DNA from 2 places in the Cupriavidus sp. 10L43_2 genome. Region 2 is predicted to be linked to the other one. Evidence: predicted binding sites of a transcription regulator. Region 2 holds the regulator's gene; the other holds the start of a gene.
What was found. The regulator FNR, encoded in region 2, switches genes on or off when oxygen is low (the NO sensors DNR and NnrR bind a similar motif). The targets are predictions, from matches to a motif close to TTGATNNNNATCAA.

Region 1 (22,972 bases), on a different contig from region 2:
TGTAAGTTGCCGGCGTCTTCCACGTAGGGTCGGACAAAGCCCGACACTGCAACCCAAGTGCTTCCGTTACCATGTCGGCCATGAACGGATTGAGCCAACTTTTCCCGACCCTGCCGCTGGCACCGGGCGGCCTGTTCTGGGTGGGTCTCGCGCTGGTGGGCGCGGGCCTGGCCGGAGAGGTCTGCCGCCGCTGGCTGGGCCTGCCGCGCATCGTCGGCTACGCGGTGGTGGGGCTGTTCGCCGGCATGCTCGGCCGCAGCATCGTCGACGACAACATGATCCTGCAGACGCGGGTGCTGATCGACATGGCGCTGGCCCTGGCCCTCTTCGAACTCGGGCACCGGCTGTCGCTGTCGTGGCTGCGCGCCAACCGCTGGCTATTGTTTACCAGCGCGGCCGAAAGCCTGCTGACCTGGGGGCTGGTCTCCACGGTGCTCCAGTGGCTCGGGGCGTCGCCGGGCGTGGCGATCCTGGCCGGAGGCATCGCGGTCAGCACCTCGCCCACCATCGTGCTCCAGCTCAAGAACGAGTTGCGCGCCGAGGGGCAGGTCACGGAACGGCTGATGGCCATGGCGGCGCTGAACAGCATCTACGCGGCGGCCATCGTCCAGGTGGCCACGGGTTGGCTCCATTCCGAATACGGCAATATTGGCGCGGCGCTGCTGCATCCGCTCTACCTGCTGGTGGGCTCGTGCCTGCTGGCGTGGGTGGTCGGCAAGCTCGGGCACGCGCTGTACGCGCGCATGTCCGCGGACGATCACTACAGCTTCCTGGTGCTGGTGGGGCTGGTCCTGTTCACGCTGGCGCTGACGCGCGTCCTAAAATTGTCCATGCCGCTGACGCTGATGCTGGCGGGCGTGGTCTTCAAGCACCAGGACCGCCAGCCGCACGTGTGGCCAGCGCACTTCGGCAGCGCCGGGAGCCTGCTGATCATCGTGATGGTAGTGTCGCTGGGCCTGCCGCTGACGGCGCACGACTGGGTAGTCGGCGGCACGCTGGCCGTGGCGCTGGTGGTGATGCGCCATGTGGCGAAGCTGGCCGGCGTGGTGTCGCTCGGTTCGTTCTCGGGCCTGAGCCTGCGCCAGTGCATGGCGTTGGGGCTGGCGCTGGCGCCGATGTCGGGGCTGGCCTACCTGCTGATGAACGACGTGGCGCGCCTGTACCCGAGCACCGGCGGACCGCTGGCATCGATCATCCTGTGTGCGCTGGCCATCGAACAGCTGCTGGGGCCGGTCATCGCGTCCTGGGCGCTGCGCTATGCTGGCGAGGCGCGTGACAATGGAGGAGGGCGCTGATGTCGCTCGAACCGTTCAAGCATTCCGAGGCGCTGACGTTCGGCGTGGAGCTGGAACTCCAGCTTGTGAACCGTCATGACTATGACCTCGCGCCCTTCGCGCCGGACCTGCTGCGTGCGGTCAAGGGCGCCCAGCACGCGGGCGACATCAAGCCCGAGATCAGTCCGTCGATGATCGAGATCAGCACCGGCATCTGCCGCGACTACGCGCAGGCGCTGGAGGAACTGACGGTCATGCGCGACCTGATGACGCGCGCCTCCCGCTCGCTGAACCTGGGCATCTGCGGCGGCGGCACCCATCCGTTCCAGCAGTGGTCGGACCGGACCATCTCCGATTCGCCGCGCTACCAGTACATTTCCGAGCTGTATGGCTATCTCGCCAAGCAGTTCACGGTGTTCGGCCAGCACGTCCATATCGGCTGCCCGAGCGCGGACGAGTCGCTGTTCCTGCTCCACGCCATCGGCCGCTACGTGCCGCACTTCATCGCGCTGGCGGCGTCGTCGCCGTACGTGCAGGGGGTGGATACCGGCTTTGCCTCGGCGCGCCTGAACTCGGTGGCGGCCTTCCCGATGAGCGGCCGCGCACCGCATGTGCTGACGTGGGACGCCTTCACCGCCTACTTCAACAAGATGCGCAACACGGGCGTGATCGAGAGCATGAAGGACTTCTATTGGGATATCCGTCCCAAGCCGGAGTTCGGCACGATCGAGGTGCGCGTGATGGACACCCCGCTGACCGTGGAGCGCGCCTGCGACATCGCGGCGTACATCCAGGCGCTGGCGCGCTACCTGCTGCTGTCACGGCCGTTCATGCCGCAGGAAGACGACTACCTGGTGTACACCTTCAACCGCTTCCAGGCGTGCCGCTTCGGGCTGGAGGGCGAGTACGTGCATCCGAACGAACTGACGCGGATGCCGATCTCGGATCATATTTTGTCGATTTGCGACGCGCTGGTGCCGCACGCGGAGGCGCTGGGGTCGCTGAAGGCGCTAGAAAATATCCGCGCGCTGGCTTCGAGCCGTGACAACGACGCGCACTGGGTGCGCACCGTCGATGCCGATGCGCACAGCCTGCGCGAGACGGTGCGGCGTACCTGCGAGCGGTGGGAGGCCTGACGCCGACGGCGGGCCGGGGTGACTGCACCGCTTATTGAACGGTATAGCCCTTGCCACCCATGCAAGCCTTCCACGCCTGGTAGTAGCTGCCCATCGCCTGTTGCTGGCTCGCGGCGTTCTGTTCGTTCGCCGCCTGCACGTTACGGCGTTCCTGCCGGTTCCGCGAGCCGCCCGCCATGGTCCCGACGGCGGCTCCGGCCGCCGCACCCTTGCCGGCATCGCCCGCAACTGCGCCAATCACGGCGCCGCCCGCTGCCCCGCGCGCCGCGCCTTGCACGCGCTGGCCGCCCTGGGCCTGCTGGGGCGGCGGGGCCTGGGCCACCACTGCGGGGTCTATCCCGGTTTGTTGTTTGGCCCAGCTGTAGCACTCCCCGTCATCCTTGGATTGCTGCTGCGCGGACTGGCCCTTGGCCGGATAAGCCACCGGTTTCGACTGTGCCTGCACGCCGGCTGCGGCCAACGCGATTGCCGCGCCGAGCACCATCCCCCATCGCTTGCTGTGATGCATGATGTACCTCCTCCGGCGGGGCCATGTGCCCGCGTGTGCGGTCTCAGTATTGCAGCGCAGGGGGCGAAGTCAAATGAATTCCTTCGTGCCGCGTATTAGGCGTTTGCAGGGGTCAGGTCGGATACACCGGCTCGCATCGGATCTCGGATTTCACCGAATTGGCGATGAAGCAGGCGTCGTGCGCGGCGTGGTGCAGCTGATCGATGTCGGCGCGGGTCGGCAGGCGCTCGCCCGAGAACGTAACGTCGGGACGCAGCGTCACCACGGTCACCGCCATGCGGCCTTCGGCGGTCTTGGCCAGCGTGCCCACGGACTTGTCCACATAGCGATCGACCACGAAGCGCTGCTTGGCGGCCAGCGCCAGGAACCACAGCATGTGGCAGGCCGAAATCGACGCGATCAGCATTTCCTCGGGATCCACCGCGCTGGCATCGGACATCGGCGGCGGCACCACGTGTGGCGACGCCGAGCCCGGCACTTCCGCGCCGCCGTCGAACCGCAGCACATGCTTGCGGCTGTAGCGGTTGCTCACGAAATCCTGATCGCCGCGCTCCCACGCGATCTCGGCACTGTGCTCGGCCATGCTGGTCACTCCGGGTAGTAGAAGAACGAAAAATCAGATGCCGTGCGGCACGCTTTCCCCATCTCGCCCGGTCACGAGCCCCAGGCGCTGGTTCGCCGGCACGGCGATATCGATCAGCTTGGGGCGGGGCAGGTTGAGGTTGCGCATCATGACGATGAACTCGTCGCGCGAGCGCCCCGCCACGCGGCTGTTGTGGGCGCGCTCATGGCCGATGGTCGACTGGGTGTGGCCCTTGTAGTCGTGGGCGGGGTAGACCAGCGTGTCGTCGGGCAGGCGGAAGAGCTTCTCGGTGAGGCTGTCGAACAGCGTGCCGGCGTCGCCGGACTGGAAATCGGTGCGCCCGCAGCCGTCGATCAGCAGCGCATCACCGGTGAAGATGCGGCGCACCACGCCGTCCGGCGTGGCTTCCTCCCAGAGGTAGCTCATGCTGCCGGCGGTGTGGCCGGGGGTGTGGATCGCGCGAAGCACCTGCTTGCCGAAGCTGACGGTGTCACCGTCGATCAGTTGTTTCAGCGCAGGCTTGATGTCGCAGCCGGACGGCGCGGCGGTGTTGGCGCCAGTCTGCAGGGCGAGTTGCCCGGCGGAGGTGATGTGGTCGGCGTGCGCGTGGGTCTCGACAATCCAGACCAGCCGCGCGCCAGTCTCGCCCAGCAGCGCCAGGTCACGCGCGTACTGCCGGTCCACCGGATCGATCAGCAACGCCTCACGCGTCTCGGCGTCGATCAGCAGGTAGGTGAAGGTGGACGAAGTCTCGTCGAACAGCTGATGGAAGGTCTGCATGGCCGTTTTCTTCTTGGCAAACCGGGGGTGCCGCCATGATACGCCGGCGCCTGCTCAACATTCCACGATATTCACCGCCAACCCGCCGCGCGCCGTCTCCTTGTACTTGGTCTTCATGTCGGCGCCGGTTTCGCGCATGGTCTTGATGACCGAATCGAGCGAAACATAGTGGGTGCCGTCGCCGCGCAGGGCCATGCGGGCGGCGTTGACCGCCTTGACGGATGCCATGGCGTTGCGTTCGATGCACGGGATCTGGACCAGGCCGCCGACCGGGTCGCAGGTCAGGCCGAGGTTGTGCTCCATGCCGATCTCGGCCGCGTTCTCGACCTGCTCCGGCGTGCCCCCGAGCACCGCCGCCAGCGCGCCGGCGGCCATCGAGCAGGCCACGCCGACTTCGCCCTGGCAGCCGACTTCGGCGCCCGAGATCGAGGCGTTGAGCTTGTAGAGCAGGCCGATGGCGCCCGCCGTGAGCAGGAAATCGACCACGCCGGCGCGGTTGGCGCCGGGGATGAAGCGGTCGTAGTAGTGCAGCACGGACGGGATGATGCCGGCCGCGCCGTTGGTCGGCGCCGTGACGACGCGCCCGCCGGCGGCGTTTTCCTCGTTGACGGCGATGGCGTAGAGGTTGACCCAGTCCATCACGGAGAGCGGATCGGACAGCGCCCGCTCCGCGTGCAGCGTCAGTCCCCGGTACAACTCGGGCGCGCGCCGCCGTACCTTGAACGGCCCCGGCAGCTCGCCATCGGTGCGGCAGCCGCGCGCCACGGATTGCTGCATCACGTCCCAGATATGAAGCAGGCCATCGGTCACTTCCTGCTCGGGCCGCCAGGTCAGTTCGTTCTCCATCATGAGCCGGGCGATGGACTTGCCGCTCGCGTGCGCCATCTCCAGCATCGCCCGGCCGCTCCGGAACGGGTGCGGCAACTGCCGCTCGGCCGCCAGGATCTGGGTGTTCGGCGCGCCGGCCGTGACCACGAAGCCGCCGCCCACGGACAGGTAGCGTGCCTCGCGCAGCGGCGTGCCCTCCGCGTCGAAGGCGTGGAATTTCATGCCGTTGGGATGCTCGGCCATGGCCTCGCGCCGGTAGAACACGATGTGCTCGCGCTCGACGAACGGCACCTCGTGCGTGCCGAGCAGGGCCAGTTTGCGCTGGGCGCGTAGCGTGGCCAGCCGGGACTCGATGGTTTCGGGGTCGACGGTGTCGGGCGCCTCGCCCATCAGCCCCAGCATCACGCCCTTGTCGGTGCCGTGGCCCTTGCCGGTGGCGCCGAGCGAGCCGTATAGCTCCACGCGCACGCTGCCCACCTGGGGCAGCAGGCCGTCCCGCTCGAGCCCGTGCGCAAACATCAGGGCCGCACGCATCGGCCCCACGGTATGCGAGCTGGACGGCCCGATACCTACCTTGAACAGATCGAAAACGCTGACAGCCACGGGGAACTCCGGTAGGGGGCGGCGCGCAGGGCGCAGGGGCGGGGAGGCCGTCGGGAAAGTGGTCGGGTGTCGGGTCAGAGCGACATATCGGCATCGGGCCGGCCGGGCTCGCGCCACATGGCGTCGATGGCGGGCCTTGCGTGCCCGTCCTCGGACTTTTCCTTCTGGATCACGCTAATCGTGCCGTCTGTCTCAAGAATAGCGAAATGCACGTCTTCCACACGCGCGCAACCGTTGCGGCGTAGCGCCTTCTGCAGCTCGCGCGGTGTGATGCGCTCCCGGCGCATCACATCCTGGAAGATCTCGCCCTGGTGAATGATGATCTCGGGCCGGCCTTCCACCAGCGCCTCCAGGAGGCGGCTGCGCCAGGTGCCGTAGCCCACCAGCACGTCGGCGCCGAACAGCGTGGCGGCCAGGATCAGCCCGGCGGTGACGGAGTTGTCGCCGCCGTTCATGGCGTTCTGCACCGCGTTCGAGATGATCAGTAGCAGCACCAGATCCAACGGCGACAACTGGCCGATCTGGCGCTTGCCCGACACGCGCATCAGGAACAGCAGCGCGGCGTAGACGATCAGCCCGCGCAGCACGAATTCCCACCAGGGGGCGCTCAGATTCCACATGGACTAGACCTCCGCTAGGGATGGTGTGCTGCACGCCGGCCCGGGGGGCCGGGGCGGGAGGCGCAAAGCGCGCCAGCGGCGTCCGGGCAGGCCGGACGCCGCCAGACACGGCGCCTTAGTCCTGCGCGTACTCGCTCATCGGTACGCAGGCGCAGAACAGGTTGCGGTCGCCGTACACGTTGTCCGCCCGGCCCACCGGCGGCCAGTACTTCTGCGTGCGCAGCGAGGCAATGGGGTAGGCCGCTTCCTCACGCGTGTACGCGTGGGTCCACTCATTGGCGGTGATCACGGCGGCGGTGTGCGGCGCGTGGCGCAGCGGGTTGTCGTCGCGGTCAAAGCTGCCGTCCTCCACGCGCGCGATCTCGCCACGGATGGCGATCATGGCGTCGATGAAGCGGTCCAGCTCGTGCAGCGCCTCGCTCTCGGTCGGCTCGATCATCAGCGTGCCCGGCACCGGGAAGCTCATGGTCGGGGCGTGGAAGCCGTAGTCCATCAGGCGCTTGGCCACGTCCTCGTTGCTGATGCCGGTGGCCTTCTGCAGCGGGCGCAGGTCCAGGATGCACTCGTGCGCCACCAGACCGTGCTGGCCGGCGTAGAGCACCGGGAAGTGCGGCGAGAGCCGGCGCGCCACATAGTTGGCGGCCAGGATGGCGTTCTCGGTGGCGGCGGTCAGGCCGGCCGAGCCCATCATCGCGACGTACATCCACGAAATCGGCAGGATGCTGGCCGAGCCGAACGGCGCGGCCGAGACGCCGCCGATGCCGTTGTCGTCGCGGCGATAGCCCACGCTGTCCTGGTTCGGCAGGAAGTCCGCCAGGTGTGCGCCCACGGCCACGGGGCCCACGCCGGGGCCGCCACCGCCGTGCGGAATGCAGAAGGTCTTGTGCAGGTTCAGGTGCGAGACATCGCCGCCGAACTGGCCCGGCGCGGCGGTGCCGACCATCGCGTTCATGTTGGCGCCATCCACGTACACCTGGCCGCCGTGCTGGTGCACGATCTCGCAGATCTGCTGCACGCCCTGCTCGAACACGCCGTGCGTGGACGGGTAGGTGATCATGATTGCGGCGAGGTTCTGGCTGTGCTGCTCGGCCTTCTTCGCCAGATCCTGCAGGTCGACGTTGCCGTCGGCGTCACACGCCACCACCACCACCTTCGTGCCGGCCATCTGGGCCGACGCCGGGTTGGTGCCGTGCGCGGACGAGGGAATCAGGCAGATGTCGCGATGGGCTTCGCCGCGGCTGGCGTGGTACTTCTGGATGATCAGCAGGCCGGCGTACTCGCCCTGCGAGCCCGCGTTCGGCTGCAGGCTCACCGCGGCGTAGCCGGTGGCGGCGCAGAGCATGGCTTCGAGCTGGTCGATCATCTCGCGATAGCCCACGGTCTGGTCGAGCGGGGCGAACGGGTGGACCTTGCTGAACTCGGGCCACGTCACCGGAATCATCTCGCTGGTGGCGTTGAGCTTCATGGTGCAGGAGCCGAGCGGGATCATGGTGCGATCCAGCGCGAGGTCCTTGTCCGCCAGCGAGCGCAGGTAGCGCAGCATCTCGTGCTCGGCGTGGTGCGTGTTGAAGACCGGGTGCGTCAGGTAGGCGCTCTGGCGGGCCAGTGCGGCAGGGAAACCATCGCCGACGGCGGCCTCGGTCGCATCGAAGGCCGGCACCGGCTTGCCGTGCGCGAAGATCTCCCACAGCGCGACCACGTCCTCGCGCGAGGCGGTCTCGTCCAGCGAGATGCCCACGCGGGTGGCGCCGATATGGCGCAGGTTGATGCCGCGCGCGGTGGCGGCGGCGTGGATCGCCTCGGTGTTGAAGCCGGTGTCCAGCGTCAGGGTGTCGAAGAACGTGGCGTTGACCGGCGTCACGCCCATCGCCTTCAGGCCGGCGGCCAGCGTGGCGGTCAGGCGGTGCACGCGCTGGGCAATGCGCTGGAGGCCCTGCGGCCCGTGGTACACGGCGTACATCGACGCCATCACGGCCAGCAGCACCTGCGCGGTACAGATGTTCGACGTGGCCTTCTCGCGGCGGATGTGCTGCTCGCGCGTCTGCAGCGCCAACCGGTACGCCTTGTTGCCCTGCGCGTCGATGGTCACGCCCACCAGACGGCCCGGCATCGAGCGCTTGAATTCGTCCTTCACGGCCATGTAGCCGGCGTGCGGGCCGCCGAAGCCGAGCGGCACGCCAAAGCGCTGCGAGTTGCCCACGGCCACGTCGGCGCCCCATTCGCCCGGCGCGACGATCAGCGTCAGCGCCAGCAGGTCCGCCGCCGCCACCACCAGCCCGCCAGCGGCGTGCACGGCATCGGCGATGGCACGGTAGTCGGCCACATCGCCGTTCACGCCCGGGTATTGCAGCAGCACGCCGAAGGCATGGGCGCCGGCGGCCTCGGCGGCGGGGCCGACCTTGACCTCGATGCCCAGCGGCAGCGCGCGCGTGCGTACCACTTCCAGCGTCTGCGGCAGCACGTCGTCCGCCACGTAGAACGTGTTCGAGGCGTGCTTGTTCACGCGCTGGAGCAGCGTCATCGCCTCGGCGGCAGCGGTGCCTTCGTCCAGCATCGACGCATTGGCGATGTCCAGCCCGGTCAGGTCCGTGACCATCTGCTGGAAGTTCAGCATCGCCTCCAGGCGGCCCTGCGAGATCTCGGGCTGGTACGGCGTGTAGGCCGTGTACCAGGCCGGATTCTCGAAGATATTGCGAAGGATGACGCCCGGCGTGAGCGTGTTGTAGTAACCCTGCCCGATGAAGCTCTTGAGCACGCGGTTCTGGTTCGCCAGCCCGCGCAGCTTGGCCAGCGCGGCTTCCTCGGTCAGCGGCTCGGTGAATTCGCCGAGCGGCATGCCGTCGCGGCGGCGGATGGCGGCGGGCACCACGGCGTCGATCAGCGCGGCGCGCGTCTCGTAGCCGAGCACCTTGAGCATGTGTTGCTGTTCGGCGGCATCCGGGCCGATATGACGGGCGGCGAAGGCGTCGCGCGCCTCCAGTTCGGCCAGCGTGGGCCGGCTACCTTGGGCGGCGTTCATGGGAAGAGGGGCGTTCATGGCAAGTGTCTCGTGGGGCGGGGCGGCAGGTGGTCAGCCTGGCCGCCGCGCGGGCATCTCGGGCGCCGTCTCCTGGCTCGGGAGACGGCTGGTGCAGCGCGTCAGGCGCCGACGCTGGCCTTGTAGGCGTCGACGTTCATCAGGCCGTTCACATCGTCGCCATTGGCCGGCTTCAGCTTGAACAGCCACGCGTCGAAGGCGTTGGCGTTGACGGATTCCGGCGCGGCGCTGGCGGCCTCGTTCACGGCGATGACTTCGCCGGCCACCGGGGCGTAGATGTCGGAAGCGGCCTTCACGGACTCCACCACGGCCAGCGCGTCGCCGGCGCCGACCGACTTGCCCACTTCGGGCAGTTCCAGGAAGACGATGTCGCCCAGCGCGTCCTGCGCGTGGTCGGTAATGCCGATCGTCAGCGTGCCGTCGGCTTCAACGCGCACCCATTCGTGCGATTCGGTGTACTTCAGGTCAGCAGGGAAATTCATGACGGATTCTCCGGGAATGCAGTGTTTGTCTTGTTTCGGTTCGCCTGCCGGGGCCAGCCGGGCAGGCGTGATGGCGACCGTTGGTGTCAGCCGGGCGGATGCCTCAGCTCACGAGTGCCTTGCCATTGCGCACAAACGGCAGTTTAACCACAGTCGCGGTCAGTTTGCGGTCACGAATCTCGACCTGGACCTCGGTGCCGGGCACAACGCCCTGCGGCAGCCGGGCAAACGCAATGGATTGGGAGAGGGACGGGCTGAAGGTGCCGCTCGTGATCTCGCCGTCGCCGGCGGGGGTGATCACCTTCTGGTGCGCACGCAGCACACCGCCCTTGTCGCGCAGGATCAGGCCGGCAAATGTCTTATGTTGTCCGGCCGCCAGCAGCGCCGACTTGCCGATGAAATCGCGCTCGCTCTGCAGGTCGACGGTCCAGGCCAGGCCGGCGTCGAGCGGCGAGGTGTGGATATCCATGTCCTGGCCGTACAGGTTCATGCCGGCTTCCAGGCGCAGCGTGTCACGCGCGCCCAGTCCGGCCGGGCGCACGCCCACGGACTGCAGCTTTTCCCAGATGCCGGCCACGTTCTCGGCCTCCACCACCAGCTCGAAGCCGTCCTCGCCGGTGTAGCCGGTGCGGGCCACCATCAGCTCGCCGACCATCGGGTCCCGCACCACCACCGCGTTGAACGGCTTGAGTGCGTCGGCCGGCTGGGTCGACGGGAAGGCCTCATGCACCTTGGCGCGCGCGTTCGGGCCCTGCACGGCGATGATCGCCAGCTTGCCCACGCCGGCCGGCGCCACGTCGCCCCGGCGCGGGGTGATCGTCACGCCGCTGCCGGTGGCCGCGTTGCGGGCCGTGATCCATTCGATGTCGCCCAGCGCCGTGCTGGCGTTCACCACCAGGCGGAAGCGGTCTTCGGCGAAGAAATAGACGATCAGGTCGTCGATGACGCCGCCCTTTTCGTCGAGCATGCACGCATACAGGGCCTTGCCCGGGGTCTGGAGCTTGTCGACGTTGTTGGCCAGCAGGCCGCGCAGGAAGGCGCGCGTGTTGGGGCCGGACAGGTCCACCACGCACATGTGCGAGACATCGAACATGCCGGCATCGCCGCGCACCGCGTTGTGTTCCTCGATCTGGGAGCCGTAGTTGACCGGCATGTCCCAGCCGCCGAAATCGACCATGCGGGCACCGAGCGAGCGGTGGATGGCGTTAAGGGGCGTGGCCTGGAGCGTCATGGGAAATCCTCTGGAGCGAATACGGCAGCGAAAACGAAAAAAGGGTCATCCGCCGTGGGGATCGATGGCAATGCCACCAATCCGCCGCGGCGGATGACCCCTCTGTCCTCGATACCTGAGAGATTACGATGCAGCTTGCCGCATCGCGCGCCCCTTCGGTGGACACGCTCGCCATGCGTTGGCACGGGCGGGTGTCGCTCTCCAGAGTGCGGCATGCATCGTGTGCATGTTGCATGCCGATCCGACCGGTCCGTGGTGCCTGAGAGTTTTCGGGTGATACCCCTTCGGCGGCGCAATGGCTGCGCGCTCTCCCGGTTGGATGCGCGTGAATGTACGGGACGGGTTGACCTTTGTCAACGCGGCGCCGACGCCACCTTGCTAGGCGCCGGGGAGGGGGCTGGCTGTAATTCCTGCCGCCTGAGGGTAAGGACTACCCGCGCCGGATCAACGATCCTTCGTGACGACGTTACCCACCACGCCACCCACCGCCGCGCCACCCACCGTGCCGAGCGCGCTGCCGTTGGTCAGCGCCGCGCCGCCGAGCGCGCCAACGCCCGCGCCAATGGCGGTGTTGCGGGTCTTGGGGCTCATGTCCGCGCAGCCGCCAAAGGCCGCCAGCGTGACACCGATCAGCGTGATTTTCGCCAGGGTTCGCATTGTTTTCATGATCGCCTCCGAATGTGCCGAATTTGTCATCAGGACGGCGTCGCCGCCGGTCCCGCATGACCGTATGAGGCAATCTCCATGCCCCGGATGTCCCCTCGGACGTCACTTTTACGAAGTGTTACCGCGATGAAACACTGGTAGCACTCGCGTCCTTGATGTCCGTCATCAGGCACCGGCGCAGGCCACCCTGCGTGTTAACATCGACGCCTTTCGCGCGCCTGCCAAGCGTGCGCCATCCGGCACCCGCCCACCCATGACCCACGGACTCAACGCCGCCCAATCCGAAGCCGTTCGCTATCTGGACGGGCCCTGCCTCGTCCTCGCGGGCGCCGGGTCCGGCAAGACGCGCGTCATCACGCAAAAGATCGCCCACCTGATCGAGGACAAGGGCTTCGAGCCGCGTCACATCGCCGCCGTCACCTTCACGAACAAGGCGGCGAAAGAGATGCAGGAGCGCATCGGCAAGCTGATGGAGGGCAAGACCACGCGCGAGGGCAAGCGGATTCCGCTCAAGCAGCTCACCGTCTGTACCTTCCACTCGCTCGGCGTGCAGATTTTGCGGATGGAGGCGGAGCACGTCGGCCTGAAGCCGCAGTTCTCGATCATGGATTCGGACGACTGCTTCGGACTGGTGCAGGAGCAGCTCGCCACCACGGACAAGAAGCTGATCCGTAGCGTGCAGGGCACGATCTCGCTGTGGAAGAACGGCATGATCGATCCGGAGACCGCGCTGGCCCAGGCCGCCAATGCCGACGAGCACCAGGCCGCCATGGTCTACCGCAACTACGTGGCCACGCTGCACGCCTACCAGGCGGTGGATTTCGACGACCTGATCCGCCTGCCCGCCGAGCTGTTCGCGCGCGACGAGGCCGTGCGCCTGAAATGGCAGAACCGCCTGCGCTACTTCCTCGTCGACGAATACCAGGACACCAACGCCTGCCAGTACGCGCTGCTCAAGCTGCTGGCCGGCGGCTCGCACCTGCGCGCGCCGGCGTTCACGGCCGTGGGCGACGACGACCAGGCCATCTACGGCTGGCGCGGCGCCACGCTGGACAACCTGCGCGGCCTGCAGACCGATTTCCCGGACCTCAAGGTCGTCAAGCTCGAACAGAACTACCGCTCGACGGTGCGCATCCTGGAGGCGGCCAACGCGGTCATCGCCAACAATCCCAAGCTGTTCGACAAGAAGCTGTGGTCGGAGCACGGCATGGGCGACCCCATCGCCATCCATCCGATGAACGACGAGGAGCACGAGGCCGAGTCCGTGGTGTTCCGCCTGTCCGCCCACAAGTTCGAGCGCCGCGCGCAGTTCCGCGACTACGCCATCCTGTATCGCGGTAACCATCAGGCGCGGCTGTTCGAGCAGATCCTGCGGCGCGAGCGGATTCCGTACGTGCTGTCCGGCGGCCAGAGCTTCTTCGACAAGGCGGAGATCAAGGACATCTGCGCCTACCTGCGGCTGATCGCCAATCCGGACGACGATCCCGCGTTCATCCGCGCCATCACCACGCCCAAGCGCGGCGTGGGCAACACCACGCTGGAGGCGCTCGGCACGTTCGCGGGGCAGGCCAAGGTGTCGCTGTTCGAGGCCGCCATGATGGGCGGCATCGAAGGCAAGCTCCAGCCGCGCCAGCTGGAGCCGCTGCGCGTATTCTGCGAGTCGATGGTGCGCCTGGCGGACCGCGCCAAGACCGATCCGGCCACCGTGCTGCTCGACGACATGATGGCCGGCATCCACTATGAATCGTACTTGTACGATACCTTCGACGAGCGCCAGGCCCAGTCGCGCTGGACCAATACGCTTGAATTCCTCGACTGGCTCAAGCGCAAGGGCACGCGCCCGGAACCCGAGGCCGGGGAGGGCGAGGCCACCGGCTTCGACAACGCCGACGGCTTTGGCGACGAAGGCAAGAACCTGCTCGAACTGACACAGACCGTGGCGCTGATGAGCATGCTCGAAGGCCGCGAGGAAGACCCGGACGCGGTGCGGCTCTCCACGCTCCACGCGTCCAAGGGCCTCGAATATCCGCACGTGTTCCTGGTGGGCGTGGAGGAGGGCATCCTGCCCCACGCGCGCGAGGACGAAGACATGAGCGACGAGAAGATCGAGGAAGAGCGCCGGCTGATGTACGTTGGCATCACCCGCGCCCAGCGCAGCCTCCAGATCAGCTGGTGCAAGAAGCGCAAACGCGCCCGGGACACCTACTCCTGCGAACCCTCGCGCTTCATCGCCGAAATGAAACTCGAAGAAGCGCCGGCTCCCGTCGACGAGACCCCGGCCATGAGCCCCAAGGACCGGCTGGCCAATCTCAAGGCGCTGCTGGGTACGCCGGGCGCACCCGGCAAGCCGGTGACGGGTTGAGTCGCATCCCCTACCAAGCATCACCGCCGATACAAGGCAGACAAGACCGCGCGCCTCGCGCTTTCTAATATGGCGACGCGTCAGACGCCTCGGCGACTGGCGCCGTGCCGCGCCTGCCCTTCGGTTAGCGGTGCGGCTGGGTACGCTTGCGTGCCTGGCTCTTCCCTGTTGAACGCTCCCGGCGCGGCAGTGCCGGGGGCGTCGTTTTGTCAGGCGAAGTTATCCACAGCGCACGTATCGAACCTGATACAAAGCCGCCACAGCGCGAATATTGCAAACTGGTACAGTTGACCGCCGGTCGTTGCGCAGGCCGTCGCCCGCCGGCGTTTCCCATCCCTCCCGCTTTGCCATGGACCTCACTCCCGCCTTGCCTACCCGCCTGCTGATCGTCGACGACGATCCCCAGATCCGCGCCATGCTGGCCGAATACCTGGCCACGTTCGGCATGGCGGCCGATGGGGCCGAAGGCGGGGCGTCGATGCGCACGGCCATGGCGCAGCATCACTATGACCTGGTCATCCTGGACCTCTCGCTGCCCGGCGAGAACGGCCTGACGCTGTGTCGCGAGATCCGCGAGCGCACGGACATCCCCGTAATCATGCTGACCGCCCGCGCCGAACTGGCCGACCGTGTGGTCGGGCTCGAGGTGGGGGCGGACGACTACGTGACCAAGCCGTTCGAGATGCGTGAACTGGTGGCGCGCATCCACACGGTGCTGCGGCGCAGCCGGGCCGATGTGCGTCGTTCGGCACCTACCCCGGCGGGGCACGAGGTCAAGTTTGGCGCGTGGCGGCTCAACACCACGCTGCGCCAGTTGCTCGACGAGGAAGACACGGTCGTGCCGCTGTCGAACGCCGAGTTCCGCCTGTTGCTGACCTTCATCGAGCACCCGAACCGCGTGCTGGATCGCGAACTGCTCATCAACCAGGCACGCGGTCGCGACCTCGACGTGTTCGATCGCAGCATCGACCTGCTGGTCTCGCGCCTGCGCCAGAAACTGCGCGACGATCCGCGCGACTCGGCGCTGATCCGCACGGTGCGGGGCGAGGGCTACGTCTTCACGGTCAACGTGGATTCCTGACGCATGGCCGCGTCCCCCCCGCCGCCGAACGCCACCGCCGGCGTCCGGACAGACCCCACCATGCGGCGCCACCTTTTCGATTCGATGTTCCTGCGGCTGTTCCTGGTCATGGCCGCGATCATGGTGGCCGTGCACGTGCTTGGCGTGACCGTCATCGAGGGCCTGTTCCCGCGCCCCGGCTCGCCGCGCTGGGAGGAACGCATGCGCGAGGCGGCCTCGGAGGCCGCCGCCGCCGGCAAGCCATTCCACCGCCCCGAGCCGTCGCAGCGCGGCCCGCGTTTCGAGGAAGACGAGGAGGCGGGCGAGGGCGGCCCGGCCGGGGAGCGCGGCATGTTCCGTCCCGGCCATCCCGACCGGCGCGGGGAGCCGCCCGGACCGCAGCGCCACTTCCCCCCCTGGCACGGACTCTGGCCCCTGCATCCTGGCCTGATCTTCCAGTTCATCGCCATCGTGATTTCGTCGTGGGTGGGCGCGCGATTGCTCGCGCGGCCGGTGCAGCGGCTGGCCACCGGTGCGAACCGGCTGGCCCAGGATGTGCACGCCCCGCCACTCGACGATGATGCGGGTCCGGCCGAAGCGCGCGCCGCCACCAAGGCGCTGAACCTGATGCAGCAACGCATCCGCACGCAGCTGGCGCAGCAGTCGCGCTTCCTGGCGGCAGTCTCGCACGACCTGCGCACGCCGCTCACGCGCATGAGCCTGCGCATCGAGCGCATCGAGGACAACGACGTGCGCTACCGCCTGCGGCAGGATCTGGCCGAGATGAACGGGCTGATCGACGCCACGCTCTATTACCTGCGTGACCGCGACGACGGCACCGGCCCGCGCCAGCGCGTGGACGTGCAGGCGCTGCTCCAGGCCATCGTCGACGATGCCGAGGAACTGGGGCAGGACGTGCGGCTCTCCGGCACCGCCGCGCCGCTGCTGGCCTACCCGGCGGAGTTGCGCCGCGCCGTGGTCAACCTCGTCGAGAACGCGCACCGCTACGGCGGCGCCGCGCATATCGTGCTGACGGACAGCCCCGAGCGCGTGCAGATCGACGTCTGCGACAACGGCCCCGGCATTCCGCCGGCCGAGTTGCAGCGCGTGCTGGAGCCGTTCTATCGCGTGGAGTCGTCGCGCAGCCGGGCTACCGGCGGCGTGGGGATGGGGCTGTCGATTGCCGCCGATATCGTCAATCGCCATGGCGGCGAGCTGACGCTGGACAACCGCGTCGAAGGCGGCCTGCGCGTGCGCATCACGCTGCCGCGCGACTAACTAATAGATATAGCGGCGCGCGGGTCAGGCGCGCTGCGGCACGCCCGACTTGCCGATCGGCGCCAGTTGCACGTACTGAGAGCCGCGCAGCCCGCGCGTGAAGTCGAGCGTGAAATCGCCCACGTCGATGCGCGACTGCAGCGCGCGGCGCAATTCCAGCGCACCCGGCGCCTTGGCCGCGCCGGCAGCGCGCACCAGCCAGGCGGCGCCGATGTAGCCGGCCAGCGTGGCCGGGGAGGGCGGTTCGTCGAGGTACTGCTTCATCCGCGCCACGTGTTCCTTGACCACGCGCAGCGTGGATTCCTGCGGGCCGGGCGCCACCTGCGTGACCACCACGCCCCCCGCGTAGTTGCCGCCGAGAATCTCGCGCGCCGAGGCCGGGCTCACGGCCGACAATCCCACCAGAAAACCGTACCAACCCTGCGAGGCCAGCGCGCGGCCAAGGCCGCCGTAGGCAAGCGTGTCGCCGGCCACGATGACCGCGCCGGGCCGCGTCGCGGCGATGCGGCGCGCGCCGTCATCGACACTGCCGGTCAGCGTCACGGCGCGCGTACCGAGGTCGCGCTCCATCCGATCGAGCCACGGCGAGCCCGCCGCGAGCGTGCCGGCGGCGAAGTCGGGCGACACGGCCAGGACGATGTTCTTGAGGCCGTAGCTGCGCAGCTGCCGCACGGCGGCGTCCAGCTCGGCCTGATAGTCGGCGCGCGTGAACCAGATGTTGTCGGCGGCAAGCGAAAGCCCGGAGAGCGGGGCGACGATCTGCACGCCGCGCCGGCTCAGTTCGGACGACGTGGCCAGCGCGGGCAGCAGGGTGTCGCCGGGGCCGAACAGCACGTCGATATGGTCCGACTCGGCCATGCCGATGGCCTGCGAGGTGGCGATGCGCGGGCTGGCATCGGCATCCCGCACCACGTGTACGATGCGCGGCCCCTGACCCGAGGCGTTCGCCGCATCGAACAGCACCTTGGCGCCGGCCAGGTAGTCGCGCGCCAGATCCGCCTGCGGCCCCACGCGGTCGAGCAGATGGCCGACCACCAGCGCCCGGCGCTGCGAGGAGGGCTGCGGTTGCGGCTGGGCGAACGCAGCCGGTGCCGCGAGCATCGCGGCCAGCGTGCCGAACGACCGGAGCATGCGGCGGCGCGCCGGCGCGGCGGGCGACATCGTTCTGGGCGAGGCTGGGCGCATGGTCGGCGGGCGTTGGAATCGGGTGGAGGAGGGGACGGCGGGCAGAGCCTATCGGCCGTTCGTGACGCTCGGATGACGCCAACGCCCCACGGTGGCGGGGCTGCGGGCGCAAGCGCGGCGTGCGCTTGATGCGCGTCAAGGTGAGCGACGGCGCAGGGGCATAGCATCGTGACCATCTTCGCCCGCAAAAAGAGCGCACCATGTCCGCCCCCACCCTCCCCAGCATGCCTGCCGCCACGGCGTTCGACCGCCGCGCACTGGCCGACTTCCGCAGCCTGGCCGGCCGCATCGACGGCAACGGCCCCCGCTACACCTCCTACCCCACCGCCGACCGCTTCGACGCCGAAGTGGACGACGCCCGCTACCTCGCCGCGCTCGACGCCTGCCGCGCCGACTCCCCCGCGCCGCTCTCGCTCTACCTGCACATCCCGTTCTGCGAGAACATCTGCTACTACTGCGGCTGCAACAAGATCATCACCAAGGACCACGCCCGCAGCGCGCGCTACGTTGACTATCTCGCCCGGGAAATGGCAATGGTTGCCGGCCGGCTCGGCGAGCGCCGCGCGGTCATGCAATCGCACTGGGGCGGCGGCACGCCGACCTTCCTCGACCCCGACGAAATGCGTCGCGTAATGGCGGCGCTGACGCAACACTTCCACCTGCTGCCCGAGGGCGAGCACGCCATCGAGATCGATCCGCGCCGCGTGACCGATGCGCGCATGGCGCTGCTGGCGGAACTCGGCTTCAACCGGATCAGCCTCGGCGTGCAGGACTTCGACCCGGAGGTGCAGGAGGCAATCCATCGCGTGCAGTCCTATGAGGAAACGCGCGATGTGGTGCTGGCGGCGCGCCGGCTCGGCTTCCGCTCGGTCAGCATGGACCTCATCTACGGGCTGCCGCACCAGACCACCGAACGCTTCGCAGCGACCATCGACCGCGTGCTGACGCTGCGGCCGGACCGGCTCTCGGTCTACAGCTACGCGCACCTGCCGCATGTGTTCAAGCCGCAGCGGCGCATCGACGAGGCGGCGCTGCCGCCCGCCGGCGAGAAGCTCGACATCCTGGTGTCCACGATCGAGCGCCTGACCGCCGCCGGCTATGTCTATATCGGCATGGATCATTTCGCGCTGCCGGACGACGACCTCGCCATCGCCCAGCAGGCCGGGCGGCTGCAACGCAACTTCCAGGGCTACGCCACCCACGCGGGGCACGATCAACTGGGCTTCGGCGTCTCGGCGATTGGCGCGGTGGCCGGCCACTACGCGCAGAACGCGCGCACCACGGACGAGTACTACGACGCGCTGGACGCCGGCCGGCTGCCGGTGGCGCGCGGCTTCGGCATGTCCGCCGATGACCATCTGCGCAAGGCGATCATCGGCGCGCTGATGTGCCACGGCACTTTGGACATTGCGGCGGTGGAGGCGGCGCACGGCATCGACTTCGCCCGAACCTTCGCGCCGGAATTCGCCGGGCTGGACGCGCTGGCGGCAGAGGGCCTGTTGCGGCGCGACGCGTCGCGGATCGACATCACCCCGCTGGGCCGGCTGCTGGTGCGCCGCGTGGCGATGGTGTTCGACCGCTACCTGCGCCAGGACGGCGCGCGCGAGGTGCCGCTGGTGCGCTATTCACGCGTGGTCTGACCCGCTGCCTATATATATATCTAGTGGGGCGCCGGCCCCATCGACCCCATCGACCCCATCGAAACAAAAAAGCCCGCGAGGATCGTCGCGGGCTTTTTTGCGTGGACTGAAAGGTGCGCTTGGCGTTACTTCGCAGCGTTGACCATGTAGTCGGCGGCGGCGATCACGTCGGCGTCGGCGCCGGCATAGCCACCCTTGGGCGGCATCACGCCCTTGCCCTTGAGCGCGAAGTTGTGGACGGCGTCCATGCCTTCCTTGATGCGCGGTGCCCAGGCGGCCTTGTCGCCGAACTTCGGCGCACCAGCCACACCGGCGGCGTGGCAGGCGGCGCAAACCTGGTCATAGACCTTCTTGCCGGTTTCGGCCGATGCAGCGGCCGGGGCGGCAGCCGCCGCAGCAACGGGTGCGGCGGCAGCGGGTGCCGGTGCAGCAGCCGCCGGGGCAGCTGGCGCGGCAGGAACCGCCGGGGCCGCGGCCTGTGCGTCAGGCGCCGAAGCCGCAGCCTGGGCCGGTGCCGCCTGGGCAGGCGCGGGCGGTTCCGGGAACTTGGCGCCGCCGGCGTCGGCCAGGTGCACCACGGCACGGGCCAGTTCGTAGTCGGTGTAGTCGTCCGGCGAGGTGCCGGCGCGGGGGGGCATCGCGCCCTTGCCGTTCATCACGGACTTCAGCAGGCCGTCAAAGCCCTGGCCGATCCGCGCGGTCCAGTCGCCGGGTGTGCCGTGCTTGGGCGCTCCGGCCGCACCGGTGGCGTGGCAGGCGGCGCAGACTTCCTTGTAGACCTGCTCGCCGGTCTTGAAGACGCGCGGCGCGTTCGGGTCCTTGATTTCCAGGGAAGCGACGGGTTGGATGCGATGGTTGACGGCTTCGGCCGTCTGGGTGGAGCCGGCGCCCTCGTGGGTGCCGTGACCAACAAAACTAACCAACAGGACGATCACGAGAATCGGCACCACGAAGGCGGCGATCACGACAGCGATCAGTTGTTTCGGGGTCTTGATGGGAGACTCGTGGTGGTCGTTTTCTTGGTGGACGTCACTCATACAGAACTCTCGATTTTGCAGGGAAACCTAGTGCAGCGCGTTGGGGGCGGCTTGCTTTGTTGGCCCTTGTCGGGGATGGGTCTGTTTTCGCCTTTCGGCTATCTGCGTCCGGGCCATGTCTCGTGTCCCGGGTACGTCTCGTTTCGACGCAAATAGCTGGCGATTATAGACCCAAGCCGTGGCGTCCGGGGCCAAAAGCGGCGGCTGCGAGACCTGCCGGAACCCTTCCCGGCGCAACCCGCATGGACGCCGCCCGACAAACGAGGTATCCTATGCGACTTTCCGACGCCGGCCCTCGTCCGACGTCAATCGCAGCTCACATCGCGCCCGTAGCTCAATGGATAGAGTACTGCCCTCCGAAGGCAGGGGTTGCTGGTTCGATCCCAGCCGGGCGCACCAATAGACTGGCTTGCAGTCAGTCCACGCTAGTCAATCCCGCACACGCGAATTTCCAACAGTTTGTGGTCCGAAGCCAGGTCGACTTCCGAGCAGCGGACGCTTGCGCCCGTCTCACCGATACCCCGTGATATCCGCCGGCTTGCCCGCATCGACCACTTCGGTCATGTAGCGCCAGGCGTCGGGCTGGCTGCCGTCGAGGTCGGTGAAGCCGTAGACCTGCGCCAGTTGGCCGCTGGATAGCGTCTGGCCGTTCCAGCGGGCCAGCTCGGGGTCGGCGGCGAGGGCTGCCACGGCGCGGCCTACGTAGGCGGGGGTTTCGGAGATTGCGAAATGGGGTTGCCGTGCGGTGGCGTCGCGCCAGTTGGCCTCGGTGACGCCGTAGGCGTCCAGCATGGCCTCGGCGCGCAGCCAGCCCGGCGTCAGTGCCACGGCGGTGGCGCCGTACGGCCCCAGTTCATGCGCGAGGGCGAAGGCCATGCGCAGCACGCTGGCCTTTGCCAGATCGTAGAAGAACGACACGCGGTAGTTGGTGGCGTTGTAGGCCGCGGTGCCGTCGGTCACTTCCACCACCAGCCCACCCGGCGATTCGATCAGTAGCGGGATCGCAAAATGGCTGGTAATCACATGGGTATGCACGCCCAGTTCGAGCGTGCGCAGGCCAATGTCGAGCGACGATTCCCACACGGTCTTATTCCACTCCATGACCGTGGCGCCCCAAATGTCGTTGACGAGGATGTGCAGCGCGCCGTGGTCGGCGCGGATGCGGTTCACCAGCGCGCTGACCTGGGATGGCACCGTGTGATCCACCCGCACGGCGATGCCCCGGCCGCCTGCCGCCGACACCAATTCGGCAGTTTCCTCGATGGTCTCCGGGCGATCCATCTCGGAGCGCTGTGCGCGCGTGGAACGCCCGGTCACGTAGACCGTGGCCCCGGCCGCCCCCAGTTGCACGGCGATGCCGCGTCCAGCGCCACGGGTGGCACCGGCCACCAGCGCGACGCGGTCTCTGAGCGGAGCAGTCATGGGAACGATGCTAGGCAACGGGCGCGCGTGCCGCAAGGTACGCCGCCGCGCGCGAGGCGTCTCCGGCGCCGCCTCACCGCTGTAACCGATCGGTCGATTTCCGGCCCCCGGCGCACGCGGCGCGGCCCGGCGGTAGCCGGCAGGCCAGCGTGGATGCCCCCTCCGCGATTGTGGCGCGCGCCTTGCAAGGAGAAGAGGTTCCGTCGCCCGCATCGCGCACACCGTGGAGGAAACCGCCATGCCAACCCTGACCCCTGCCCATCTCGACATGCTGCGCCAGTCCGTGCGCGGCAAGGTCCTGCTGCCCGCCGACCCCGGCTACGACACGGCCCGCACCGTCTGGAACGCCACCGTGGACAAGCGGCCGGCCGTGATCGTGCAGTGCACGGGCACCGCCGACGTGATCCAGGCCGTCAACTTCGCGCGGGACCGGGGCCTGGTGCTGGCCGTGCGCGGCGGCGGACACAATATCGCAGGCAGTGCGATCTGCGCCGACGGGCTGGTCATCGACCTCTCCGCGCACCGCAGCGTCCAGATCGATCCCAAGGAAAAAGTGGCCTGGGTCAGCGGCGGCGCCTTGCTGGCCGATTTCGACCACGAGGCGCAGGCGCTCGGGCTGGCCACGCCGCTCGGCATCAACTCCACCACCGGCGTGGCCGGGCTGACGCTCGGCGGCGGGTTCGGCTGGCTGACGCGCCAGTACGGCATGACTGTGGATAACCTGCTCGGCTGCGAGGTCGTCACCGCCGATGGCCAGCGCCGCTGGGCCAGCGCCACCGAGGAGCCCGACCTGTTCTGGGCCTTGCGCGGTGGCGGCGGCAACTTCGGCGTGGTCACGCTGTTCCAGTTCAAGCTGCACGATGTCGGGCCGATGGTCACCACCGGGCTGCTCGTCTTCCCGGCCGCCGAGGGCAAGTCGGTGCTGCGCCAGTACCGCACCTTCGCGGAAAACACGATGCCGGACGACCTGAACGTGTGGGTCGTGCTGCGCAAGGCGCCGCCGCTGCCGTTCCTGCCTTCCTCCGCGCATGGCAGCGACGTGATGATCCTGGCCGTGTTCTACAACGGCGATCCCGACAAGGCCGACGCGGCCATCGCCCCGCTGCGCCAGTTCGGCCAGACCGTGGGCGAGCACGTGGGGCCGGCGCCGTACGCAGCGTGGCAGCAGGCGTTCGATCCGCTGCTCGGCCCGGGCGCGCGCAACTATTGGAAATCGCACAATTTCTCGCGCCTGGACGAC
Region 2 (7,090 bases):
CAAGGATTCTTCACCCACGAAACACTGGAAAAGAACGTTGGCTGGCTGATCATCGCCACGATCATCGTGGTGAGCATTGCGGGTCTGGTGCAGATCGTGCCGCTGTTCTTCCAGCATTCCACGACCAAGCCCGACGCGGGCATCGTGCCCTACACGCCGCTGCGCCTGATGGGCCGCGATATCTATATCCGCGAAGGCTGCGTCGGCTGCCATTCGCAGCAGGTGCGCACGCTGCAGGCCGAGACGGAGCGCTATGGCCATTTCTCGACGGCCGGCGAGTCGGTGTATGACCATCCGTTCCTGTGGGGTTCCAAGCGTACCGGTCCAGACCTCGCCCGCGTGGGCGGCCGGTATTCGGATGACTGGCAGCGCATCCACCTGCGCAATCCGCGCGATGTGGTGCCGGAATCGGTGATGCCGTCGTATCCGTGGCTCGAGAAGACCGCGCTGCCGACGGGCGATATCCAGGGCCGGATGCGCGCCCTGAAGCGGTTGGGTGTGCCGTACACCGAGGAGCAAATCGCCCATGCCCCTGAGGAACTCGCCGGCAAGACCGAAGAGGACGCGATGGTGGCCTACCTGCAAGGCCTCGGCCTGAACCGCCGCAACGTGCGCCTGGACGCCGCCACGGCGGCCGCGGCACCGAAGGAGTAACCGCCATGGCCATCCTGACCTCCGCTGCCACCGTGCTGTCGATGCTGGCCTTCCTCGCCATCTGCTGGTGGGCCTGGTCGTCGCGGCGCCAGGCCGCCAACGAGGAGTCAGCCATGCTGCCCTTCGCGTTGCCCGACGAGACCACGATAACGACAAGCCGGAACCCACAGTCATGAGCGATTTCTTTTCCGATTACTGGAGTTACTACATTACGGCCATCTCGCTGGTCGGCATCGCGTGGTGCGTGTGGCTGCTGTTCTCGCAGCGCCGGGCGCCAAAAAGCCAGGGTGCGACCGAGGATACCGGCCATGTCTGGGATGGTGACCTGCGCGAGTTGAACAACCCGCTGCCGCGCTGGTGGATGTGGATGTTCCTGCTGGCCTGCATCTTCAGCGTGTGCTACCTGGTCCTGTATCCGGGCCTGGGTTCCTACGCCGGCGTGCTGGGGTTCTCCTCGCAGGGCGAACTGGCGGCGCATCGACAGGCCGCCGAGAAGATGCAGAACGAGATCTACGGGAAGTACATGTCGATGGACGTGACGAAGGTCGCCGCCGACCCCGACGCCCGTGAAATTGGCCAGCGCCTGTTCCTGAACTACTGCGCGCAGTGCCATGGCTCCGACGCGCGCGGCAGCCGCGGCTTTCCGAACCTGGCCGACAACGACTGGCTCTATGGCGGCGACCCCGAAACGATCCGTCAGACGATCATCAAGGGTCGCAACGGCATGATGCCGCCGTTCGCGGGCGTCATCGACGCCAAGCTCGCCGGGGACACGGCCCAGTATGTGCGCTCGCTGTCGGGCCTGGCGTCTGACCCGATCCGCGCGTCGCGGGGCGAGGGCACCTTCAAGACCACGTGTGCGGCCTGCCATGGGGCCAGCGGCAAGGGCAACCAGGCGCTCGGCGCGCCGAACCTGTCGGACAGCGTCTGGCTCTACGGCAGTTCGGAAAATGCCATCGTCGAGGCGATCCAGAAGGGTCATAACGGGCACATGCCCGCGCATGAGGAAATCCTGACGCCCGAGCGCATCCGCATGCTGACCGCCTACGTGTGGGGTCTCTCCAATACAGGAGCGGCCGGACAATGATCAACAGCCCCCGGGCAGGGCGGCTTGCCGCCTGCCGGGGCGCGAGGAACACAAGATGAACGCGCCCCCCAATGCTGCACAGCCCGTAGCGGACGACCCCGCTACGTCGGAGCCCTCACGGCCCGACGACAGCCCGCCATGGCGCCCGGCTGCCACGCCGCTATCCGGGCAATCTGCCCAATCGGCTGAATCTTCGGAAGAAACACTCTACGAGGTCCGGCGCAAGATCTATCCGCGCTCGGTCACGGGCGCCTTCTCGAGCTGGCGCGTCTGGCTCGTCATCCTCACCCAGCTGGTCTACTACGGCGCCCCGTGGCTGCAATGGAACGACCGCCAGGCGGTGCTGTTCGACCTCGGCGCGCGCAAGTTCTATATCTTCGGCCTCGTGCTGTGGCCGCAGGACGTGATCTACCTCGCGGTCCTGCTTGTCATCTCGGCGCTCGCCCTGTTCCTGTTCACCGCCATCGCGGGCCGGCTGTTCTGTGGCTACGCGTGTCCACAGACCGTCTACACAGAAATCTTCATGTGGATCGAGCGACGCGTGGAAGGTGATCGCATCGCCCGCATCCGGTTGGACGGCGACCCGTGGAGCCTGCGCAAGCTGCGGCTCAAGGCGACCAAGCACACGCTCTGGGTGGTGATCGCCCTGTGGACCGGCTTCACGTTCGTCGGCTATTTCTCGCCGATCCACGAGCTGGGCGGGCAGGTGATCGACCTCTCGCTGGGGCCGTGGCAGTCGTTCTGGATGCTGTTCTATGCCTTCGCCACCTGGGGCAACGCCGGCTTCATGCGCGAGCAGGTGTGCAAGTACATGTGCCCGTATGCGCGTTTCCAGAGCGTGATGGTCGACCGCGATACCTTCGTGGTGACCTATGACGTAGGCCGTGGCGAGCCGCGCGGCAGCCGCTCGCGCAAGACGGACCGGCACACCGCCGGCATTGGCGATTGCGTCAATTGCAGCATCTGCGTGCAGGTCTGCCCGACCGGGATCGACATCCGTGACGGATTGCAATACGAGTGTATTGGCTGCGGTGCCTGCATCGACGCCTGTAACCAGGTCATGGACAAGATGGCCTATCCGCGTGGCCTGATCCGCTACACCTCTGAGAACGCGATGCGCAAGGGCCTGTCGGCAGTCGCCGCGCGCAAGCGCTTGTTCCGCACGCGGACGATTGTCTACGCGGTGATCTGGTCGGCGCTGGTGGGGGGCTTCATCGGGTCGCTGGCGATGCGCACGCCGCTCAAGGTCGATGTCATCCGCGACCGTGGCGCGTTGGGCCGCGAGGTCGAAGGTCGCTGGATCGAGAACGTGTACCGGCTGCAACTGATCAATACGACCGAGACGCCGATGCGCGTCCGGGTACAGGCGACGAGCGCGGAGCTGCAAGGGTTGACCATCGAGTATGACAAGTCGGCAGAAACGCTGGCGCCTACGTCGAACCGGCTGTTGCCGGTGCGGATCCGTATCCCGATCGACCACGCGCCGCAGGGCACGCACAAGATCCGTATCACGGTCACGGGGGAGGGTATGGACGACGCACGCGGACGCGCGCAGATCCAGGAAGCGACCAGTTTCATCGTGCCGCGCGGCCTGTAGGACAGGTCATTCAGGAAATATTCGACGCAAGGAGTAGGCAATGACAGCGCAACAAGTCAAGCCGTGGTGGAAGGAACCGTGGCCGTGGCTGCTGATGAGCGGACCGCTGCTGGCGATGATCGGCTGTGGTGTGACGATCTGGCTCGCCAATACCCACGCCGACGTGCCGGTGCGCGATGCCGCGCGGCATGGGCTGGTGGTGGAGAAGCTGGATGGGTCCGCCGTGCGTGCCGACGCCCATGTCAATGACACGGCGAGGCGGCCATGAGACTACGCTGGCTGATGTGGGTGATGTGGCCAGCGTTCCTGATGGGCGGCGTGGCCACGGCAACGGTGTTCTCGATTGTCGATCCCAGTGACCTGAGCTTCTTCGGTCATCCGGTCGACGCGTCGCGTGAGGCGATCTATACCGTGGGATTCCTGCTGGCGTGGCTGTTCTGCGCCTTGTCGAGCGGCCTGACGCTCTACACCATGCCAACGCCGCTCAGCGATACCGATGAACTCGAGTAGCGAGTGCACCGCCGCCGGCGAGCCGGCCTTAGCAGGAGCGGTTGTAGATCTGCTTGATGCCGGCCATGTCGATGAGCTTGACGTGGCGCTGGCGGATCTGGATCAGGCCCGCCTCGGCAAAACGAGAGAACAGGCGGCTGACGGTTTCGAGTTTCAGGCCAAGATAACTGCCGATCTCCTCGCGACTCATGCGCAACACGAACTCGCTCGACGAGTAGCCACGCGCCGACAGGCGATCGGAAAGATTGACGAGGAACGCGGCAAGCCGCTCCTCGGCCCGCATCGAACCCAACGTCATCAGCATCACCTGGTCCTGCGAAATCTCCTTGCTCATCAAGCGCAGGAACTGGGTTTGCAGCGAGGGCAGGTCAGACGAGAGCGCCTGCAAGTCGTTGAAGCGTACGACGCAGACTTCGGCATCCTCGAGGGCCGTGGCATCGGAAGCATGCTGCATTTCGCCGAGGCCATCCATACCGACCATCTCGCCGGGCAGATGGAAGCCGGTGATCTGCGAGCGGCCGTCTTCGAGCGTCACGTGCGTCTTGAGCGTGCCGAAACGCACGGCATAGACGGCGGTGAGCGGATCGCCCATGCGGTAAAGCGTTTCGCCCTTGTGCACGCGCACGCGTTCCTGCACGAGCGTGTCCATCTTCAGGAGGTCCTGGTGCGACATGCCTACCGGCAGACAAAGCTGGCCCATCCCGCACGTAGAGCAGCGGGGCGAGATCTCGGTGACGGGTATGGAGGTAAGCAATTGAGGGCTCTTGGTGATGCGCATTGCAGCGAGGGCGCGACAGATCAATTTTACCGCGTGAAGTGACGCGGAAGCGAGGGACCGTTGCCATTTGGTGTGCTTTTCAGCGTTTTTATCGTTGCGTTGTTTGGTGGCGTCCACTGTGCTGCGATGTGTGGCGGCATTGCGATGGCGGCCGAGCAGCGCGCGGCGGTGCGCGTGCCGGTGACGATCCATCGCTCGCCGCGCGGCTGGCTCGTGGAATTGCTGGCGATGCACGCCGGCCGCCTGACCACCTACGCGTTGCTGGGGGCGGTGGTGGGTGCCGTCGGCGCCACCGTATGGAAGCAGGACTATCTGCCTGTGCAGCGATGGCTCTATGGCGCAGGCGGAGCGATGCTGGTGATGTCGGGCTTCTGGCTGTTGCGTGGGCGCACCATGCGTGCGGCGCGCCTGGAGGCGTTCGCGGTGCGCATGGCCCAAGGGGTGGTGGGTCGCATGGGCGCGCTCGGTATCAGGCTGCCTGCCGGCCTGGCCCGGCATGCGCCGCTGCTGCGGCGCTTCGGTCTGGGACTCGCCTGGGGGATCGTGCCGTGCGGGATGGTCTATGGGGCACTCGCAATGGCGTTGCTGGCCGGCAATGCGGCGTCGGGCGCGCTGGTCCTGTTCGCCTTTGGGTTGGGAACGCTGCCAAACCTGCTGGTGATTTCGGGGTTGTCGGGCTATGTGCGCCATGTGTCGCGCCGGCCGGCGGTCCGGACCGTGGCGGGCGTGCTGATCATCGGCTTCGGCATCGTGGGCGTGGCGCGGGCGGTCTGGCTCCCGGAGACGCTGGCTGCGCATGGGTTCTGCGTGGTGTTCTAGGACGATTCCGGGCGGCGGACAGGCCGCCCCGGTTCGTGCCATTCGCCACGCCGGGCGGCGGGCGGGTTGCGGAGGGGGGCGGGAATGCCATACAATCGCGAGAACCACGGTATCGCGCCACGTAATTCCCTGGCGTCGCCGGGCCGGCATCCCTGATCTGGGATGCGTGTCCATGGGTCCGAGGCAGCATTGGCTTGCCGGATCCGTCCCCACAGTGCATCCGGTTCAAAAGATCTGGTTTAAAAGGCCGGTCGGCCTTGTGGAGTGGTGGTGCAGGCGCAGGACGAAGCTTGTCCGGGCCGATATCCGTTTTTTCTTGCCGCCTTGGCAATCTGATTGTCCTGGCGAATGTCCGCTCCAAGGGGAAGGGTTCCGCCTGCGAGGGTAAAGGCGAGAGCGCGACGCAAGAGGTTCGACTCCCGGCGAAGCCAGCCGGATGCGGACGATCTCCTGCCGGAACGACCCGGCAAATCGATGCAAAAGAACGAAGTGCACCGCTTGGCTGCCTGGGCTGCGACAGGCTGCGAGTTGGCTGCGCAATGAGATGGCGGTGGCATCGGTACCGCTGTATCCGAAATCTCCAGTGCTCCGGGATTCGTCCGGGAGCAGGTGCAAAGACAGGCTGCACACAATCACATGAATACCCAAGAGGCGAAGATCGTCCTCGAGACCGCGCTGATTTGTGCGCAGGAGCCCCTGCGCGTCAACGATCTCCGCCGTCTTTTCGCCGACGATGTCGGCGCCGACACCATCCGCGCCCTGTTGGACGAATTGCGACAGGACTGGCAGCAACGCGGTGTGGAACTCGTGGCCCTGGCCAGCGGTTGGCGTTTCCAGAGCCGGCCCGAGATGCGCGAGTTCCTCGACCGGCTCAACCCGGAAAAGCCGCCCAAGTATTCGCGCGCGGTGATGGAGACGCTGGCCATCATCGCCTATCGCCAGCCCGTGACGCGCGGCGATATCGAGGAAATTCGCGGCGTGACGGTCAGCACCGACGTGGTCAAGAAGCTCGAGGACCGCAGCTGGATCGAGGTGATCGGGCATCGCGACGTACCGGGCCGTCCCGCGCTCTATGCCACGACCAAGGCGTTTCTGGACGATCTGGGGCTGCGCACGCTGGATGAGCTGCCGCCGCTCGAGGATGCCCAGGCCCAGGTCCAGGCAGCCCTGCTGGACCAGCAGGCGATAGATTTTGAAGAAGTTGCCACGGCCAACCCGCCGGCTGGCGATGAAGAGACCTTTGCCGAGCCCCAGGCCGCCGAGACCGCTACCGATGCGGTGGAAGCGGAAGTCATGGCCGCGGCGGAGAGCGACCATGCGGAGCCGGTGGAGACGGAAGCCCACGGCGCCGATACCGAACAGAACGACACGCCGCACCCGCAAGACAACAGCGTTGCGCAGTGGTCCGCCGATGGCGGGCATGACGACGACGCGCCGCTGGCCCACGCCAACGGTTTCCACGTGGACACAGCTGCTTCCTCCCCGGAAGCGGCCGACGATTCGGTCCGGGACGGCAACGCGCCGCATCCTGCTGAGGACGACGAACGCGTGTCCAACTGAATAACACGCAACATCGATAGTGAATACTTTGTCTGATTCCGCTGAGCAAGACGTCCGGCAACCGGACGCGCCGGGCGATACCGGC

Region 1: a site for FNR is predicted at 17,759-17,772, ahead of hemN (oxygen-independent coproporphyrinogen III oxidase). Genes of this name have one in related genera too.

Annotation. Positions count from the first base shown of each region.
Region 1 covers NZ_JBFTJE010000015.1:96,956-119,927, reverse strand. The annotation lists gene AC1DEL_RS20220 (cation:proton antiporter) at 72-1,295, shown strand; gene AC1DEL_RS20215 (YbdK family carboxylate-amine ligase) at 1,295-2,410, shown strand; gene AC1DEL_RS20210 (glycine zipper family protein) at 2,442-2,918, opposite strand; gene AC1DEL_RS20205 (OsmC family protein) at 3,031-3,501, opposite strand; gene AC1DEL_RS20200 (MBL fold metallo-hydrolase) at 3,535-4,281, opposite strand; gene AC1DEL_RS20195 (L-serine ammonia-lyase) at 4,336-5,712, opposite strand; gene AC1DEL_RS20190 (DUF421 domain-containing protein) at 5,787-6,332, opposite strand; gene gcvP (aminomethyl-transferring glycine dehydrogenase) at 6,448-9,369, opposite strand; gene gcvH (glycine cleavage system protein GcvH) at 9,471-9,851, opposite strand; gene gcvT (glycine cleavage system aminomethyltransferase GcvT) at 9,955-11,082, opposite strand; glycine riboswitch at 11,175-11,297, opposite strand; glycine riboswitch at 11,319-11,406, opposite strand; gene AC1DEL_RS20170 (glycine zipper 2TM domain-containing protein) at 11,527-11,748, opposite strand; gene AC1DEL_RS20165 (UvrD-helicase domain-containing protein) at 12,002-14,110, shown strand; gene AC1DEL_RS20160 (response regulator) at 14,460-15,191, shown strand; gene AC1DEL_RS20155 (ATP-binding protein) at 15,252-16,448, shown strand; gene AC1DEL_RS20150 (ABC transporter substrate-binding protein) at 16,473-17,633, opposite strand; gene hemN (oxygen-independent coproporphyrinogen III oxidase) at 17,834-19,273, shown strand; gene AC1DEL_RS20140 (c-type cytochrome) at 19,399-20,310, opposite strand; tRNA gene AC1DEL_RS20135 (tRNA-Arg) at 20,634-20,709, shown strand; gene AC1DEL_RS20130 (SDR family oxidoreductase) at 20,821-21,732, opposite strand; gene AC1DEL_RS20125 (FAD-binding oxidoreductase) at 21,971-22,972, shown strand, end outside.
Region 2 covers NZ_JBFTJE010000006.1:35,127-42,216, reverse strand. The annotation lists gene ccoO (cytochrome-c oxidase, cbb3-type subunit II) at 1-654, shown strand, start outside; gene AC1DEL_RS10700 (cbb3-type cytochrome oxidase subunit 3) at 660-830, shown strand; gene ccoP (cytochrome-c oxidase, cbb3-type subunit III) at 827-1,741, shown strand; gene ccoG (cytochrome c oxidase accessory protein CcoG) at 1,797-3,338, shown strand; gene AC1DEL_RS10685 (hypothetical protein) at 3,379-3,606, shown strand; gene AC1DEL_RS10680 (hypothetical protein) at 3,603-3,848, shown strand; gene fnr (fumarate/nitrate reduction transcriptional regulator Fnr) at 3,877-4,602, opposite strand; gene AC1DEL_RS10670 (sulfite exporter TauE/SafE family protein) at 4,687-5,445, shown strand; gene scpB (SMC-Scp complex subunit ScpB) at 6,082-7,005, shown strand; gene rluB (23S rRNA pseudouridine(2605) synthase RluB) at 7,034-7,090, shown strand, end outside.